2 regions of the Shewanella donghaensis genome follow, and region 2 is predicted to be linked to the other one. Evidence: predicted binding sites of a transcription regulator. Region 2 holds the regulator's gene; the other holds the start of a gene.
The links. Region 2 encodes sigma-54, which starts transcription at its own class of promoters, with help from an activator protein. Its sites were predicted from a motif close to GTTGGCACGNNNNTNGNNT; they were not measured.

Region 1: FPK91_RS12735 (HAD-IIB family hydrolase) is a predicted target of sigma-54. The motif match lies at 5,607-5,625, and genes of this name have one in related genera.

What each region holds. Positions count from the first base shown of each region.
Region 1 is NZ_CP041783.1:3,003,728-3,011,897, reverse strand. It holds gene FPK91_RS12760 (BamA/TamA family outer membrane protein) at 184-1,338, shown strand; gene FPK91_RS12755 (hypothetical protein) at 1,379-2,245, shown strand; gene FPK91_RS12750 (ASPIC/UnbV domain-containing protein) at 2,493-2,783, shown strand; gene FPK91_RS12745 (tetratricopeptide repeat-containing diguanylate cyclase) at 3,033-4,913, shown strand; gene FPK91_RS12740 (hypothetical protein) at 4,921-5,379, opposite strand; gene FPK91_RS12735 (HAD-IIB family hydrolase) at 5,673-6,524, shown strand; gene FPK91_RS12730 (glycosyltransferase family protein) at 6,526-7,746, shown strand; gene FPK91_RS12725 (sugar phosphorylase) at 7,789-8,170, shown strand, end outside.
Region 2 is NZ_CP041783.1:2,564,444-2,572,613, reverse strand. It holds gene mgtE (magnesium transporter) at 387-1,748, opposite strand; gene FPK91_RS11040 (HPr family phosphocarrier protein) at 1,959-2,231, opposite strand; gene rapZ (RNase adapter RapZ) at 2,299-3,147, opposite strand; gene ptsN (PTS IIA-like nitrogen regulatory protein PtsN) at 3,144-3,587, opposite strand; gene hpf (ribosome hibernation promoting factor) at 3,590-3,877, opposite strand; gene FPK91_RS11020 (RNA polymerase factor sigma-54) at 3,901-5,391, opposite strand; gene lptB (LPS export ABC transporter ATP-binding protein) at 5,524-6,255, opposite strand; partial or broken gene lptA (lipopolysaccharide transport periplasmic protein LptA) at 6,489-7,028, opposite strand; gene lptC (LPS export ABC transporter periplasmic protein LptC) at 7,015-7,575, opposite strand; gene kdsC (3-deoxy-manno-octulosonate-8-phosphatase KdsC) at 7,572-8,138, opposite strand; gene FPK91_RS10995 (KpsF/GutQ family sugar-phosphate isomerase) at 8,139-8,170, opposite strand, start outside.

The DNA of each region.
Region 1 (8,170 bases), 440 kb from region 2:
AGAATCCCTATGAAAAATGCTGTTACTTTTGTAACAGCATTTTTTATTTTTTCAGTTCTGTTAAAATGCGCTCGGCAAATCATATGACTGCTAGAAAGTGAGTATTATGTTCCAAAATTACAGCTTGATTTTGTTTATCAATAATCAGCACCTTCTTATTCCTCATCATTTATTAGAGTTGTTATGAAACGGATTTTACTTCTAAGCCTGCTTGCTTTATCTCACTCGACCTTCGCTGTTGAGCCTTTATTTGAAACACCTGAAGATATGGAGCCGACATGGGTTGATGATATTTTTTCAGTCTTTGGCGCCGATGGTGAATTTGATGACAGTAAAGATATTGATATGAGTTATTTACCAACGGCTTATTACACTCCAGAGAAAAAGTTTGGTGTGGGTTTGTTGATGGTGGGGCTATATAAAACCGATGGTGCAGCGAGTGAAGAACAACCTTCATCTCTAGTGCTTAACTCATTCGTGTCGATGAATAAGTCTTACGGTGTTGAAATCGAGAACATGACTTTTTTCAACCAAGGTAAGCAACGTTTATTACTTGAAGTCGACCTGCACAACGAAGCCGCCGTTTACTACGGTCAAGGTATTGAAGATGGCAACCTAGATATAAATGAGCATGAGTTTGAAGAGCAAGTTTACCGCTTCAAACCGCGTTGGATGACAGAAGTAACAGATAATTACTTTATTGGTGTCGGTGCTGATTTTTTATATGCCAGCGCAGATAACCTTGAACGGGTCGATACTGAAATGCCAGTCGATGCCAAAGGGACGTTACCGAGCAACTTCAGTTCAGGCGTGGTGGTAACCAGTGTGTATGATTCGCGCGATTACCGATTAAATGCGACCAAAGGTTGGTTATTTCAGATTGATGCCGGCTTATACCAAAATGATGAGTACTCTTCATTTTCAACTTACGATATTGAGATAGCCAATTATATTGATTTAAGCTCTATGTCTGCGCCAGGGTTAATCGCTTGGCAAGTGCAAGGTCATTTTACTGATGGCGATGTGCCTTGGAACTTATTACCTGATCTCGGCGGTTCTAGTGGGATGCGCGGCTATATTAAAGGGCGTTACCGTGATGAACAAATGATGATGGGACAAGTTGAATATCGCTTACCTATATTCCAACGTTATGGCATGGTTTTTTGGGGAGCGGTGGGTAGTGTGGCTCCTAAAGTCAGCGATTTAACTGAAGAGCTGTTAACGTCTTATGGCACAGGTTTTCGTTTTAAACTTAAAGACAATATTAATTTACGCTTTGATATAGGTGTTGGTGAAAATGAAACTAACTTCTACCTTAATGTGAATGAAGTTTTTTAATCATTTTTACCCTTACCATACCCTGACAGAGCCCAATTAGATGAAGACATTGATCACCTCAAGTAAACATAAGTCGGCTTTACTCGGCCGATTTGGATTGGCGGCGATGTCTTTTTTATCTATTTTCAGGGCTGTAGTCCTATTGATGGGCGTGGCGACGAATACCGCCATTGCCAATACCGATAAAGATAAAGATAACATCAGTAACCAATCGCCGGCTATAACAGTAAACTTACCTATTGTTCAGGTTGAAGAGTGTCATCGTAAGGCAAATTATTCTATTTATTTAAGTGGTTTACATACTGGGACTATGGATAGAACCGAGATTTGGCAAGGTCAAAGTGCCGTAATTACTTCTATAAGTAAGGCCAGTATTTTAGGAATAGGAACACAATATCATCAACGTGCAGAGTTATCATGGTCTGAACAAACCAACCAATGGCTAACGATTAATTTTCATCAAAAAGTATCAGGTTTTCGCTCTAGAGATATGCAGGTGACGTTTAATTCTAATGGCCTCGAGTCGCGAGTTAATCTTGATGGCGATATTGATAGCTACGCATCAACAAATATTCCTTTGCGGGATGTGGATACCCTGGCTATTCAAATGCGCGAGCATTTACTCCAAGGCCGTCAGCAATTTGCATTAATCAGGCAAGCTTCAGATGCGATGGAATCATATCAGTACTATGTGAAACCACCTCAGACCCAAACAATAGAACCGTGGGGTGAATTATCATTGATCCCCGTAGAGCAAACCGGTGCAGAAGATATTACTTACTATTTTGCTCCTTCTTTAGATTATCAATTAGTTAAAGCGCGTTATCATGGCATTATCCTACAAGGTGTCGTAGAGCTTGATAGCTATAGCTCTACTTGTGGACCTATCTCCGTACAGTCTCGTTAATATTACTTTAAGCTATTGTAAATAAGTGCTTTTGTTTAAATCCTTCTTAATCATATGAATTAATCTTGCTTGTATATACAAGCTTGAGATGGTTAATGATTTCAACTGTAATTGAACATTTTTCAGCAGGCTTTTCAATGGACTTCCTCTTGTTGCTTTAGACTAAATTTTTAATGTGTGGGTTGTTCTGTTTAGTTGCTGAACCATTAAATCTAAATAAACATATGGTGTTTGTTGGTGTTTATTGATGTTGTCAAAGATTGATATCGATTTAATAGAGAATGTTAAGACGAAGCTATGTTGTGCTAGAAAGGTGATACAAAATGCCATTGTTGAGCTCAATGCTTGTGGTCAGCAATATATCAGGATGGTGGGTGCGAGTTTTGCGGTATGTTCACACAGCATGGATACGCAAGTGCATATCGGGCTGGGTTTATGTGAAACCATTGAGTCTGCAAAAGTGACATGGTCAAACTTAAATGTATCGATATTTAAAATTACACAATTGAATACGCAAATTGATACCGAGAGTAAGTGATTTCTAGAGAGTATTTACCACTTACTGACGATTATTAGTATCGATATTAGCGTGATTATAAGCTAACTATATGGCTGAAAACCTTGATGACTACTCACTATTAGTCATTATTATATTACAGGGAATAAGTGTTATAGATGTAACTTAACGTAACAATTATACGATAAATCAATATTTTATAAATAAAGACATATCATGTTCTTATTATCTCGATATACTACAAAAGTGTTATTGGGAGTAGAGGTGAATATGGAGAGGTTCAGTACGAGAAGATTTACAGCATGGCTGTGTAGTTTTCTTTTCGTGGTCAGCGTTAATGGATTTGCAAATGAAGCCTTAATTCAGTTAGAAAAATCAGCTGAGGCACTTTCTCCTGCAGAAGGTATCGAGTTATTAGATCAATTTGATCTCGATAACAGTGAATTTGATGCTGAATCCCAAGCAAAATTTTATTTTCTTTATGGTCAACTTTATGAAAAAACTCGCCAACTAGATTTGTCGATTGCCAGTTACGGTAAAGGCATTGCGTTCGTTAAAGACCTCCCCGTCACTGATGTTTTAGTCGATAGTTACTTAGAACGATCTTTTGCGCATTACCTGCAAACTAATGATCCCAGCGTTTATTGTATCGACAGAAAACAGGCCTTAATTTATGCCCGCCAAAATGATAACTCCCAATTACTGACCAAGGCCTTAACCCAAAACGCTTTTTGTTATACAGAGCCTGCAACGGTGCAAATCGGTATTGATTTACTGGAAGAGGCCATGACGATTGTTGATAAAAGTGACAAGATCAATACACATCGTAAGGCAATGATTTATAACGCGACAGGAAACCTATACCGACAAGTTGGCTTGCATCAGCGTGGTTATGAAAACTTTGAAAAAGCCTACCTAGCCTGGCAAATTATTGATGACAAAGAAGACATGTTTAATATGCAGCACAACATGTTAAGTGAGGCATTAAAGTTAGGTGATTGGAGCAAAGCACAACAAAGTATTCAAGTGCAATTTGCCTTAGCTAAAATGACCAAAGGTTATAAGGATTTACTCTTTTTTGCTAATTTAAACGCAGGTCGTGTGGCGCTTAGAATGAATGAATTTTCTGAGGCGATAACGCATTTAGAAAAGGCTGTCTCTTTACATTACACCACCAAAGAACGTTATTTTAAAACCAGTAATTACCTCTTTTTGGCATTAGCCTATTTAAGAAATGGTGATGCAGATAAAGCCACTGAGATGGCACGAAAGTTTACTCAAGACGAGAGTTTCAGTAAGAATCAACAAAGTATGATCCTTAAAGGAAAAGCGATTGTTGCTTTAGGTGATAACCGACCAGTTGATGCGATGAACATGCTACTGAAAGTCATCGACTCCGAACGGGAAGTTAACCAAAATATTATTAATAAGAAAGTCATCAATTCAGCCCTTGAGCATAATGCGAAACTAGCAGTGTTTGAAAATCAGTTACTGGCCAATAAGCTGGCTATTAATGAATTAAATTGGGAGGCGGCAGAGGATAAAGAGCACATTAATGAGCTTAAATTAAGCTTGTTTTTAGTCTTAGTATTGGTGCTTTTTGCCATGGTGATGGTCTTACTATACTCCCAGCGTTCATTGAGAGCCCGTGCACAAACAGACTTTTTAACCGGTCTTTATAATCGTGGCTATACCTTCACCCGAGGGCAGTATTTAGTTGAAAAAGCGAATAGAAAACAACAGTCAGTTGCGGTGATTATTTTTGATATTGATAATTTTAAACTGATAAATGATACCCATGGTCATCATATTGGTGATCTTGCATTGCAGGCGTTGTCCAAGCGTGCTCAAGCATTGTTAAAAAAACAAGATTTGATTGGTCGTATTGGTGGGGAAGAGTTCCTTATCGTGCTGCCAAACGTTAATTTAAAGCAAGCACTGGTTATTTCTGAGCGTTTAAGAGCCGGTATAGCTGAACAATCTTTCAGTTTTGATGATATCAATCTCGAATTCACCATTAGCTTAGGTGTCGCTGATAATCTTAGCGAGGGCAAAAGCCTAAACGATTTAGCAAAGTATGCTGATGAAGCACTTTACCGAGCAAAGTTTGCCGGCAAGAATAAAGTGTACATTGCTGCAGAGTGCGCATAATTGGTCACTACATATCATCCATGCGATTCACTGCCTGTACTAATTGCTTATATCGTTGATTTAGTGACTCACTGATATTTTGTAATTGGTTATGCATTTCATTATTGGGTATGACACTGACGGTAACATTAAGCCAATTGATAGTTTGACTGTGTAAGTCATGCACATGCTCCATTAAGTCGTCAGTAGTAATATCCGCATTAACATAAAGCTGTTTAGATGAATTGATGATGGACTTTTCAATGTCCTCATCAATCCACGTTTGCAGCAAGGCTTCTGGCATTCTGAGTTTTACGTCTTTCAAGAACTGGGTATTTTCTTGTTGTTTATCGTATAGGTAATGCAGCAACATTCTCGTGCGTTCCACCTTCACCTCATTGATTAAGCGCTCATAGGTGCTGCCGATAGCGACATATACTTCAATTAGATGATCGAGCACTTCAAAAGCTTGATTAAATCGCATCATCTTTCCTTAATAAATAAAACCTGACTGAGCTGTATTTATAAAGTTTAGTTGAATAAGTTTCTTTGTAAAATTGCACTATATTGGTGCGCTTTTTGAATTAAAACCCAGCATTCCTCATTAATATATCCCACGTTATGAACAATGTAATTCTTTTGCGATAAATAAATAGCTAATAAATTCAATGTTTAATATATGGTTTCTCACCAAATTAGTGCGGTCGTTAATAAGCTGGCATGTAACCTGAAACGTTTTTAGCAGTTGAAGAATTGTTTGCGTAACGAAAGGGAATACAGATGACCACACGACCGCTGATATTTACAGATATGGATGGTACTTTGCTTGATCACTTTGATTACAGCTTTTCTAGCGCAATTGATGTGATTGAAGGATTGAATGAAAAGAAAATCCCAATAATCCCCAACACCAGTAAAACCTTCGCTGAAATGGAAAAATTTCAGCAAACAATCGGTTTTAACTCACCGTTTATTTCGGAAAATGGTGCAGTGATATATATCCCCATTGGTTATTTCGATAATCAACCCATAGATACGATTACTCAGGGATATTACTGGGTTAAAGAATTTTGCCAACAAAGAAGCCATTGGCTGTCGTTATTAACGCTCGAAGCAATAGAGTTCGCTGGAGACTATATTGGTTTTTCTTCACTCAGCGCTGAAGAGTTATGTGAATTAACCGACCTAGCACCTGATAAAGCCGCTTTAGCCTTAGTAAGGCATTATTCCGAACCACTGCTGTGGACGAGCGATGAACCGCGTAAACAAGCGTTTATTGAGCACATGAAAAGTCTTGGCGCTAATATGCTACAAGGCGGACGTTTTTTACATGTGGGTGGTCATACAGATAAAGGCCTCGCCATGGATTGGTTAGCACAAGTGTATGCCAACCAATATCAAACCTGCGTACAAACTATTGCCTTAGGTGATAGTGGTAACGATAGTGCCATGCTAGAGGCCGCAGATATCGCCATTCAAATAAAATCGCCAACACATACTTTTCCGCAGATTCACACATCTTCCCAACCTATTCAAAGTAGCCATTATGGCCCTAAGGGCTGGGCCGAGTGCTTACAAGCATTGTTTTTAAACTGTAATTCTTCAACGTCATTGACGCATAAGGAGGCTTAACATGGCTGATTTTTACCAGAATGGGATAGTGACTACGCTACATAACCTTACCCAGCGAACGCATGAAGAAATGGAGCAAGAGTTACTTAAATTTTCTAAGACTCGACCACTAGGGTTGATTTTACCTTCACTATTTTCAGAATTAGAAGGCGAGGCACTCCCGGCAATTATTAATAAGTTGAAACAAGTGCCTTATCTCAATGAAATTGTGATTGGCTTAGATAGAGCCGATAAAGAACAATATCAACAAGCCCTAGGATTTTTTAATCAGCTGCCACAACACCATCGAGTGTTATGGAACGATGGACCAAGACTGCAAGCACTCGATGCCAAGTTAAGTAAGCTTGGTCTTGCCCCTAAAGAACTGGGTAAAGGCCGCAATGTTTGGTATTGCATGGGCTATATTTTGGCATCAGGAAAGACTGAATCGGTGGCATTACATGACTGCGACATTGTGACTTATGAGAAATCCTTACTGGCAAGGTTGCTTTATCCGGTTGCCAATCCACAGTTTAACTACGAGTTTAGTAAGGGGTTTTATGCACGTGTATCCGACGGAAAAATTAATGGCCGTGTGTCACGTTTATTAGTCACACCATTGATTAAAGCCCTGCAAAGAGTGGTTGGTCATAATGAATACTTAGAATTTATGGACAGCTTTCGCTATCCATTAGCGGGTGAGTTTTCATTTCGCCGTGATGTATTAAATGACTTACGTATACCCAGCGATTGGGGTTTAGAAATTGGTGTTCTCAGTGAAATGCATCGCAACTATGCCCACAATCGTATTTGTCAGGTGGATATTGCTGATAACTATGACCATAAGCATCAAGAGTTATCGTTAAATAATGCTGAAGCGGGCTTATCAAAAATGTCGATTGATATCACCAAGGCGTTTTATCGAAAGTTAGCCACTCAAGGTGAAACATTCAGCACAGAAGCCTTTAGAACCTTAAAAGCGACTTACTATCGTATCGCTTTGGATTATGTCGAAACTTATCACAATGATGCTTTGATGAACGGGCTGACAACTGATATTCATATGGAAGAAAAAGCGGTGGAAATGTTTGCTCAAAATATCGTAACTGCGGGTCAGCGTTTTCTTGATAACCCAATGGAAACCCCATTTATGCCGACATGGAGCCGAGTTATTAGCGCCATGCCTGATGTGCTTGAGCAACTAAAAGACGCCGTGGAAGCTGATAATGCCGAGTTTATGTAATCGCGACTCTTGTGTGGTTAAAAAGCATCTTAAGGGGGAAGCATGACAGACATTAAGTCATTAAAGCTTAAGCTGGTTCAGCAGTTAGCTTGTATTTATCAAAATATAAATTTGAGTTGCTCGCTTGATGATATTGCCTCTGAGTTGATCGAGACAATGGTGATAACCAGTAACAGCCTTGAACCGCATCCATATGCTAATCATTGGTCGCAACAAGATGTCATCATGATCACCTATGGCGATAGCATCATCAAACAAGGTCAAGCGCCATTAAAAACCTTGGCTGAATTTATGGATGATTATCTTGAATGCATCAATGGAGTGCATATCTTACCTTTTTTCCCCTACAGCTCTGATGATGGCTTTTCTGTTATTGATTATTCTAGTGTGAATGATGGTCTTGGTGATTGGGCAGACATTAAGG
Region 2 (8,170 bases):
TGCTTATAAAAGTGACATTCATTGTGATAGAGGTTGAAAAAAGTAACTAATAATTTCATCATTTTCTCCTGGTGCAATTCTCATTTATAAGACTTTTTAGTCACCAATTTGGTCAAATTAAGAACTACCTCTTTAGTGATATATTATTTAATGGAATAGTTGTGCCAATTTTGAAATAAATATTTTATTGTTATTTAACAGTACCTTAATGTTTTAACGTATTAGCTCTAAAAATTTATCATGTTCTATATTGGTGCGTTGGTACAACTTTGGTGCGTTATTTATAAAATTGGTAAATAAAAATAACCGCTGTAAACAGGTGATTTTGAAACGAAAAAAAACGGTGTGAATACACCGTTTTCTGAAGGATATTTAAATCTTGGTAGCTACATCAGGAATATGGTCGCCAAGCCTAAAAAGGCAAATAGACCGATAACATCAGTGACAGTGGCTAACACCATACCGCCAGCAAGCGCAGGGTCGATATTGAGCTTTTTCAGCATCAAAGGAATACTGGCTCCAGCAAAACCTGCCACGGTCATATTAATCAGCATTGCACCGCCAATTAAGCCGCCAAGTGCCATATCATCTTTCCATAACCAAACTGCGAGAAACACTAACAATGACCACATTATCCCGTTAAGGAAGCCAATGGCCAGCTCTTTACCTATCAACCAACGGGAATTACTTTGGCCAATATGACCGAGCGCGATACCACGTATCACCAATGCCAGAGTTTGGTTACCTGCCACGCCACCCATACTCGGTACAATGGTCATAAGAATCGCAATGGTAGCAAATTGCTCTAGGGTGCCTTCGAACAGATTACTCACTGATGCTGCAAGGAGTGCTGCAAATAAGTTAATCGTGAGCCATAGAGAGCGTCTGAAAGTACTTTTTAGTACTGGACCAAAGGTATCCTCATCGTCATCCATACCTGCCATTCCCATCATAGAATGTTCGGCGTCTTCACGAATAACATCGACCACATCATCAATGGTAATACGACCTAATAATTTTTGTTCTTGATCTACTACAGGAGCGGAGATCCAATCATGTCGTTCAAATAATTGCGCGACTTCATTATCTGGCATATCTACCGGAATACTTTCTAATTCAGGATCCATGATACTGCGGATCGTAGAGTTAGGATTACAAGTCAGTAAATCTGCTAGGCGAACACCGCCCAATACGTGATCGTTTCGATCAACGACATAAAGTGTATCTGTGGTATCAGGTAAGTTTCCTCGCTGGCGCAGATAGCGTAAAACCACATCAATATTGACGTCGGGTCTTAAGGTGACGGTATCTGTGTTCATGATACTGCCAGCAGTATCATCAGGGTAGGCCAGGGCTTGTTCGACACGGTGACGATCTTGGCTACTCATCGATTGCAGTACTTTTTTGTAAACTGCATCAGGTAAGCTTCTTAAAATATAAGCTAAGTCATCGGTGTCCATTCCTGAGGTTGCTTGGGCTACTTTTTCAGGTGTCATACCGCTGATAAGTGAATCTTTTAACTCTTCCCCCAATTCTTCCAGGATTTCACCTGCTTGTTCATGATCGATTAGCTGCCATAAAACTTGACGTGTTTTTGGGGGGGACGATTCAAGAATCAGTGCTACATCAGAAGCCGCCATATCATGAAGCATATTTCTGACATGGACGAACATACCGCTGCCTAATGCTTGGGTCAGCTTATTAAGACGCTGTTCGGTAAGCTCGCTGTCGATGACTTCGATACCCATTGGCCACTCCTAAAAAAGACGATGGTTAATGTTAACTTAACTCTGTGGAAAGGATGAAGAAGTTTCTAATGCTTGAGAATTTGATGTGTAAATAATGTACGTTTATAGGATGTTGTTGACTGCTGAACTTGAGTATAGCTAACAAATGCAGATAAATATTAGGATTAAAGCTTAAGTGGTTGTGCTAACAATAAGAATGGGGAGTACGAATTAATTTTCTTCGTCAAACTTGTCATTAATCAGTTTGCAGACCGCCTCAAGTGCCTTTTCAGCATCCACACCCTCAGATTGAACTGTAATCACTTTGCCAATGCCACTTTCTAGCATCAATAAACCTAAAACACTGGCTGCACTGGCGTGCTTTTCGCCTTGGATTAGGGTGATGTTTGCTTCAAATTCAGTGGCTAGAATGGCCAACTTAGTTGCCGCTCTGGCGTGTAAGCCAAGCTTATTGCTGATGGTGATTTGTTTTGAAAGCGAGATCGATGGCTTTGAAGATGAGCTCTCTGTCCCAGGTCCAGTGCCCGTTTGAGTATTTTTCTTGGTACTATTATTTAGCATCTAATTCTCTATGGCGAGCGCTCACTTGATGTTTAGAATTGCCAAACCGTTTTGCTAATTGATCAGCGATATAAACTGAGCGGTGTTGCCCGCCGGTACAGCCGATTGCAATGGTTAGATAGCTGCGATTATTACGTTCTAAATGCGGCATCCAGGTTTCAAATAAGTTCTCTATTTGCCAGATAAACTTATTTACCAGGGTTTGCCTGCCTAGAAATTCTTGTACCGGTTCATCAAGACCTGTTAGCGGTCTTAAATCTGTTTCCCAATGTGGGTTAGGTAAAAAGCGCACATCAAACATAAAGTCTGCTTCAGTTGGCATACCATGTTTGAATCCGAACGATTCAAAATGTATCACTAATTCTTTATCAACACTGCCTAATAAAATCTGTCTAACATGATCACTTAAGTCATAAATATTCGTTTGCGAGGTGTCGATATAGTGATCGACTAATTTAGCAATTGGCTCAAGTAATCGACCTTCAAGCTTAATGGCTTCTTGCAAAGAAATTTGATTTTTCGAGAGTGGGTGTAATCTGCGAGTTTCACTATAACGTTTAAGTAAAACTTGATCGTTAGCATTTAAAAAGAAACTGGTTATCGTTGTATCATCGGATAGCAGTGCTATTTGCTCTTGCAGTACTTTTCCTTGCTCTTCGATATTACGAACATCGACGCTGATAGCGACTAGCTCATTACTATCTTTGAGCTGTTCAAGTAGACTACCTATTAACGGTAGTGGCAGGTTATCAACACAATAATAACCTAGGTCTTCAAGCACTCTCAGTGCAACTGATTTCCCCGAACCTGAACGTCCCGATACAATGACAAGTTTCATGCAGTAATAACCTGATAAAGTTCTGTAGCGTCATGACTCTTTCGAAGTCGTTTAAGTATCAATTTATCACTGAGTTTCTCGGCCATGGTAGATAAAGTGCTTAAATGTTGCTGGCACTGATCTGCGGGCACAAGAAGCGCAAATAAAATATCAACGGGTTGCTTGTCAATGGCATCAAAGGCAATGGCTTCTTCGCATTTAATTAAGATAGCAATGGGCTCATCGATATCATCTAATCGACCGTGAGGAATTGCTATGCCATTTCCTATTCCTGTACTGCCCATTTTTTCACGCGCTATTAGACTTTCAAAAATAGCCTGTGAAGATAGGGTCGGGTACTGGGCAGCCATTAAATTGCTGATTAATTCCAGTACCTTTTTCTTACTGCCCGGCGTGGCGCAGGTTGTGCACGCCGGCTGCAGGATGGTGCGAAGTTCCATCGTTAGTGTTTAGTTAGCTTCTCTTTATGTTTAATTACCTGACGGTCTAACTTATCTATCAGGGCGTCTATTGCCACATACATATCAGCATTTCGCGATACAGCAAATACTTCACCGCCTTTAAGGTGCAGTTTAGCTTCGGCAATTTGTTGCAACTTTTGTACATCGAGCACAACGTGAACATTATTGATCTGTTCGAAGTGTCGTTCAAGCTTTGAAAATTTTGTTTGCACATATTCGCGTAAAGATTGGGTTATTTCGATATGGTTCCCAGTCAGGTTAATTTGCATATATCATCCTCCGATTACAATCGTTATAAACTTTTGCGTTGGTTTGACGGAGGGATGAGCATTGCTTCACGATATTTGGCGATCGTACGCCGAGCAACGTTAATCCCTTGTTCAGCCAATAGTGTCGCCATTTTACTATCACTAAGTGGCTTTTTCTGATTCTCTGCAGCAACAAGCTTTTTAATAAATGCACGAATTGCTGTAGAAGAACATTCTCCACCATCATCTGTACTGACATGGCTAGAGAAGAAATATTTTAGTTCAAAAAGTCCCCGAGGGGTGTGCATATATTTCTGGGTGGTAACTCGGGAAATTGTCGACTCATGCATTTCAACGGCTTCGGCAATATCATTAAGCACCATTGGCTTCATTGCTTCTTCCCCGAATTCAAAAAATCCTTGTTGAAATTGCACGATACAATTAGCAACTTTTAATAAGGTTTCATTGCGGCTATCAATACTTTTAATAAACCATTTTGCTTCTTGTAAGTGTCCGCGAATAAATTGACTGTCAGCTTGATTAGAAGAACCTTTCGCCATAGCGGCATATTGCTGATTAACACCAATCTTAGGCATATTATCAGGATTGAGTTCTACTACCCAACGGCCACTCTTTTTTAAAACCGTGACATCAGGAATGACGTACTCGTCTTTAACTGAGGTGATTTGTAAGCCAGGGCGTGGATTTAAGGTTTGAATAAACTCAATCGCTTCACGTAAATCATCTTCTTTAAGCTTGGTTTTACGCATTAACAATCTGAAATCACGACCTGCAATTAAATCCAAATAATCTTTGATAAGTAATTTTACATTGTCTAAACAAGGTATTTCGTCAGGATACTGACCTAGCTGAATCATTAAGCATTCGCTTAAATCTCTGGCTGCCACTCCTACCGGATCAAAATGCTGTACGCGTTTGAGAACAGCTTCAACTTCATCGAGCTCAATTTCTTCGTTGCCTAACGATAATAAAATGTCGTCGGTGCTTTGTGTTAGGTAACCGCGATCGTCAATACCTTCGATAATAGCGGTGGCAATGACTAAGTCATTTTCTGAGAATGGGGTGAGATTTTTCTGCCATTCTAAGTGTTCATATAATCCTTCACTGGTTTCACCTTGAAAAGGCATGTCATCACCAGCTGAAACTGCGCCAGAACCGGATCCCGAACCCGGTGAAGCAGAATAGACTTCATCCCAAGTGGTATCCATTGGTAATTCATCTGGCATCGATTCTTTGGTGAGTGATTCAGTGGTATCGACGGTAGAGGTATCTTTTTCAACGGTAACTTGGCTATTGTCACTAAAGTCGGTATCAGTTTGTTGGTCATTTTCTTTAACCGGCTCTTTAGCTTTTACAAACTCATCTTCGAGCTCCAATAGTGGGTTAGAATCAAGTGCTTGCTGAATTTCTTGCTGTAGCTCCAATGACGAAAGCTGCAATAAGCGAATCGCCTGTTGCAGCTGTGGGGTCATGGTTAAATGCTGACCCATTTTGAGTTGGAGTGAGGCTTTCATGTACCGCTTATCCCTAATTGAATATCATCATCGCGGCTAGATTGGTGGACTCTATATTGTGTTGCTAGAAATAGAATCTAAAAAGAAACCATGTTGGCCGCGAATGCCATACTAAAAACTGATTAGTGCTAACTATAGCTTGAATTGTTCACCTAAGTATACTGACCTAACTTGCTGATTGTCTAAGATCTCAGCAGGTGTTCCTTCAGCAATCAAATTTCCATGACTTACAATGTAAGCTCGCTCACATACATCGAGCGTTTCACGTACATTGTGGTCAGTAATTAGCACACCTAAGCCTCGACTTTTTAGTTGTTGAATTATTTTCTTGATGTCTATCACAGAGATAGGATCTACACCTGCAAAAGGCTCATCCAATAAAATAAATTTAGGATTAGCGGCTAATGCCCGAGCTATTTCAACACGGCGGCGTTCACCACCAGATAAAGCCATACCTTGGCTATCACGAATATGAGTGATGTTGAACTCTTCTAGTAAGTGTTCAAGTTGCTCAATACGTTCATCTGCAGAAAGGTTTTTACGTGTCTGTAATACCGCCATAATATTATCGTGAACGGTGAGTTTACGAAAAATGCTGGCTTCTTGCGGTAAATACCCAATGCCTTTTCGAGCACGTAAATGCATTGGATCGGCGGTCAAATCGTCATCATCAATAAGAATACGACCTTTATCACTTTTAACAAGGCCAACAACCATATAAAACGTAGTGGTTTTACCTGCACCATTAGGGCCAAGTAATCCGACTATTTGACCTGTCTTTACGGTTAGGCTGACGTCTTTTACGACTTGACGACTTTTATAACTCTTGGCGAGGTTTTCAGCTGTTAACGTTATCTGTGTCATCAGTTATTTTGCTCAGCAGTAGGGACAATTGATGGTGTCGTTGTCTCAATTTCGGTTGATTCGATGACTGATTCAGCAGTATTAGTTATGTCTGCTGTGACCTGGTTATTTTCTTCGCTTACGGTTGGCGAACCTTGTTCAACCGCTTTTTCGACATTTTCTTCGACAGCGCCATCTAGCGCTTCTATAGCATCATCTTCTAAACCGTTTGTTGATTCTGGTAAAGGCTGCGCTTCTGGTAAAGAAGGTTCAGCTTTTTCTTCGTCTATGAGTTCAGGATGGTTTTCTGGCTGAAAAATAGTGATAACCCGATCTTTACCGTCGCCTAAGCTTTCTGCAATAAGTTGTTGTTTATCAATATTATAGCTTATTAAGTTGCCCGTCACCTGGCTACCTGCTTGATCCAGTTTGGCATTACCTTTTAAGGTTAGGATACTGGTTGCTAGTTCATATTTAATCTCATTTGCACTGGCTGTACCAATACGACCGTCATCCAACTCCTGTGAGAAGGTGGCTGGATTACCAGTCGCTACCATGGTCTTTCTTGTGCCACTTTCTGTACCAAATGCACGTAATTCGTCTGCATTGATATTAATCGTGCCTTGAGTGACATTGACGGGTCCAAAAAATATCACCTGATTGTTTTTAATGTCAGCTTTTTGGCTGTTAGCAGCAACTTTTAGCTCTTGTTGCAAATCGCCTTCTTTAGCGTAGGCGCTAGAAATACTCACTAAGCTTAGCAGTGAGATGATAAAAATTTTACTTTGCTTCATATGTTCCTTCGACTTGACTTAATAACTCAAGTTCTTGAGCATTTAAATCAGCATAAAGGCCAAGGCCTTGTATATTGAAATCTTGTCCAGTGACAACAATCTGTCTATCTGAGGTCATGATCATCGTATTTAAATCGAGTGATAACATGGTCGTTGTCAAAGATTGTACTGGTTCATCGATGTTTATTGCATCAATAATAACATTATTTTCTAATACTACTTTGCCTGTTTCTTTATTTAGCTTGCCAACGTCTGCAGTTAATTGCCATTCAGCTTTACCGTCATCAGGGTAGATGAGATAAACAGGTTCAGTAAATAAGGTTACATTTGTTTGTTGAAAGTGTTCCATATGTTTAGCTGATACGCGACTTTGCACTACACCTTGTTCGTTAAATTCTGTGCTACGCAAATCATTGGCAATAAAGTCGGGTCGAACAGGGCCTGGCAATGTATTTGCTTCCTTTTCACTTCGCTTTACCTGCACTTGCCAGTAAAGAACCAGAGCGGCACCGAAAAAACCAATTATCGCGAGGGTGACTCGACTCATATACTCATTCCGTGGGCATTTTCAAACTTGTCCTGGCTCAACAACAGCAAATCGGTAAGTTCTCTTAAAGCACCATTGCCGCCATTTATCGTAGTGGTCATGTGACAATGTTGCTTAACATATGGGTGACCATCAGCGACACATACAGCCAAGCCAACTTCTTTCATCACTGGTAAATCAACAATGTCATCACCTATGTAGGCAACTTCATCAGCATTGACGTTATAGGTTTCTAACAAGGTTTTGTATGGTACCAGTTTGTCATCAACACCCTGAAAAATATGAGTGACACCTAACGCGGTCATTCGGTTTTCAACAATGGCTGATTTACGGCCTGTGATCACCGCAACGTGAATGCCACTGGTCAAGATTGAACGAACGCCGTAACCATCACGGGTATGGAATGCTTTTAACTCTTCACCAGCATTACTGAGGTAAATACGTCCATCAGAGAACACGCCGTCGACATCGCAAATAAGCAACTTGATTTTCTTGGCTTTTTGCCAGACATCATCAGTAACGGGGCCGTAAAAACCTTGATGTAATGTTTCATGTAATGACATTTATATGACTCCAGCTTTAACCATATCTAGCA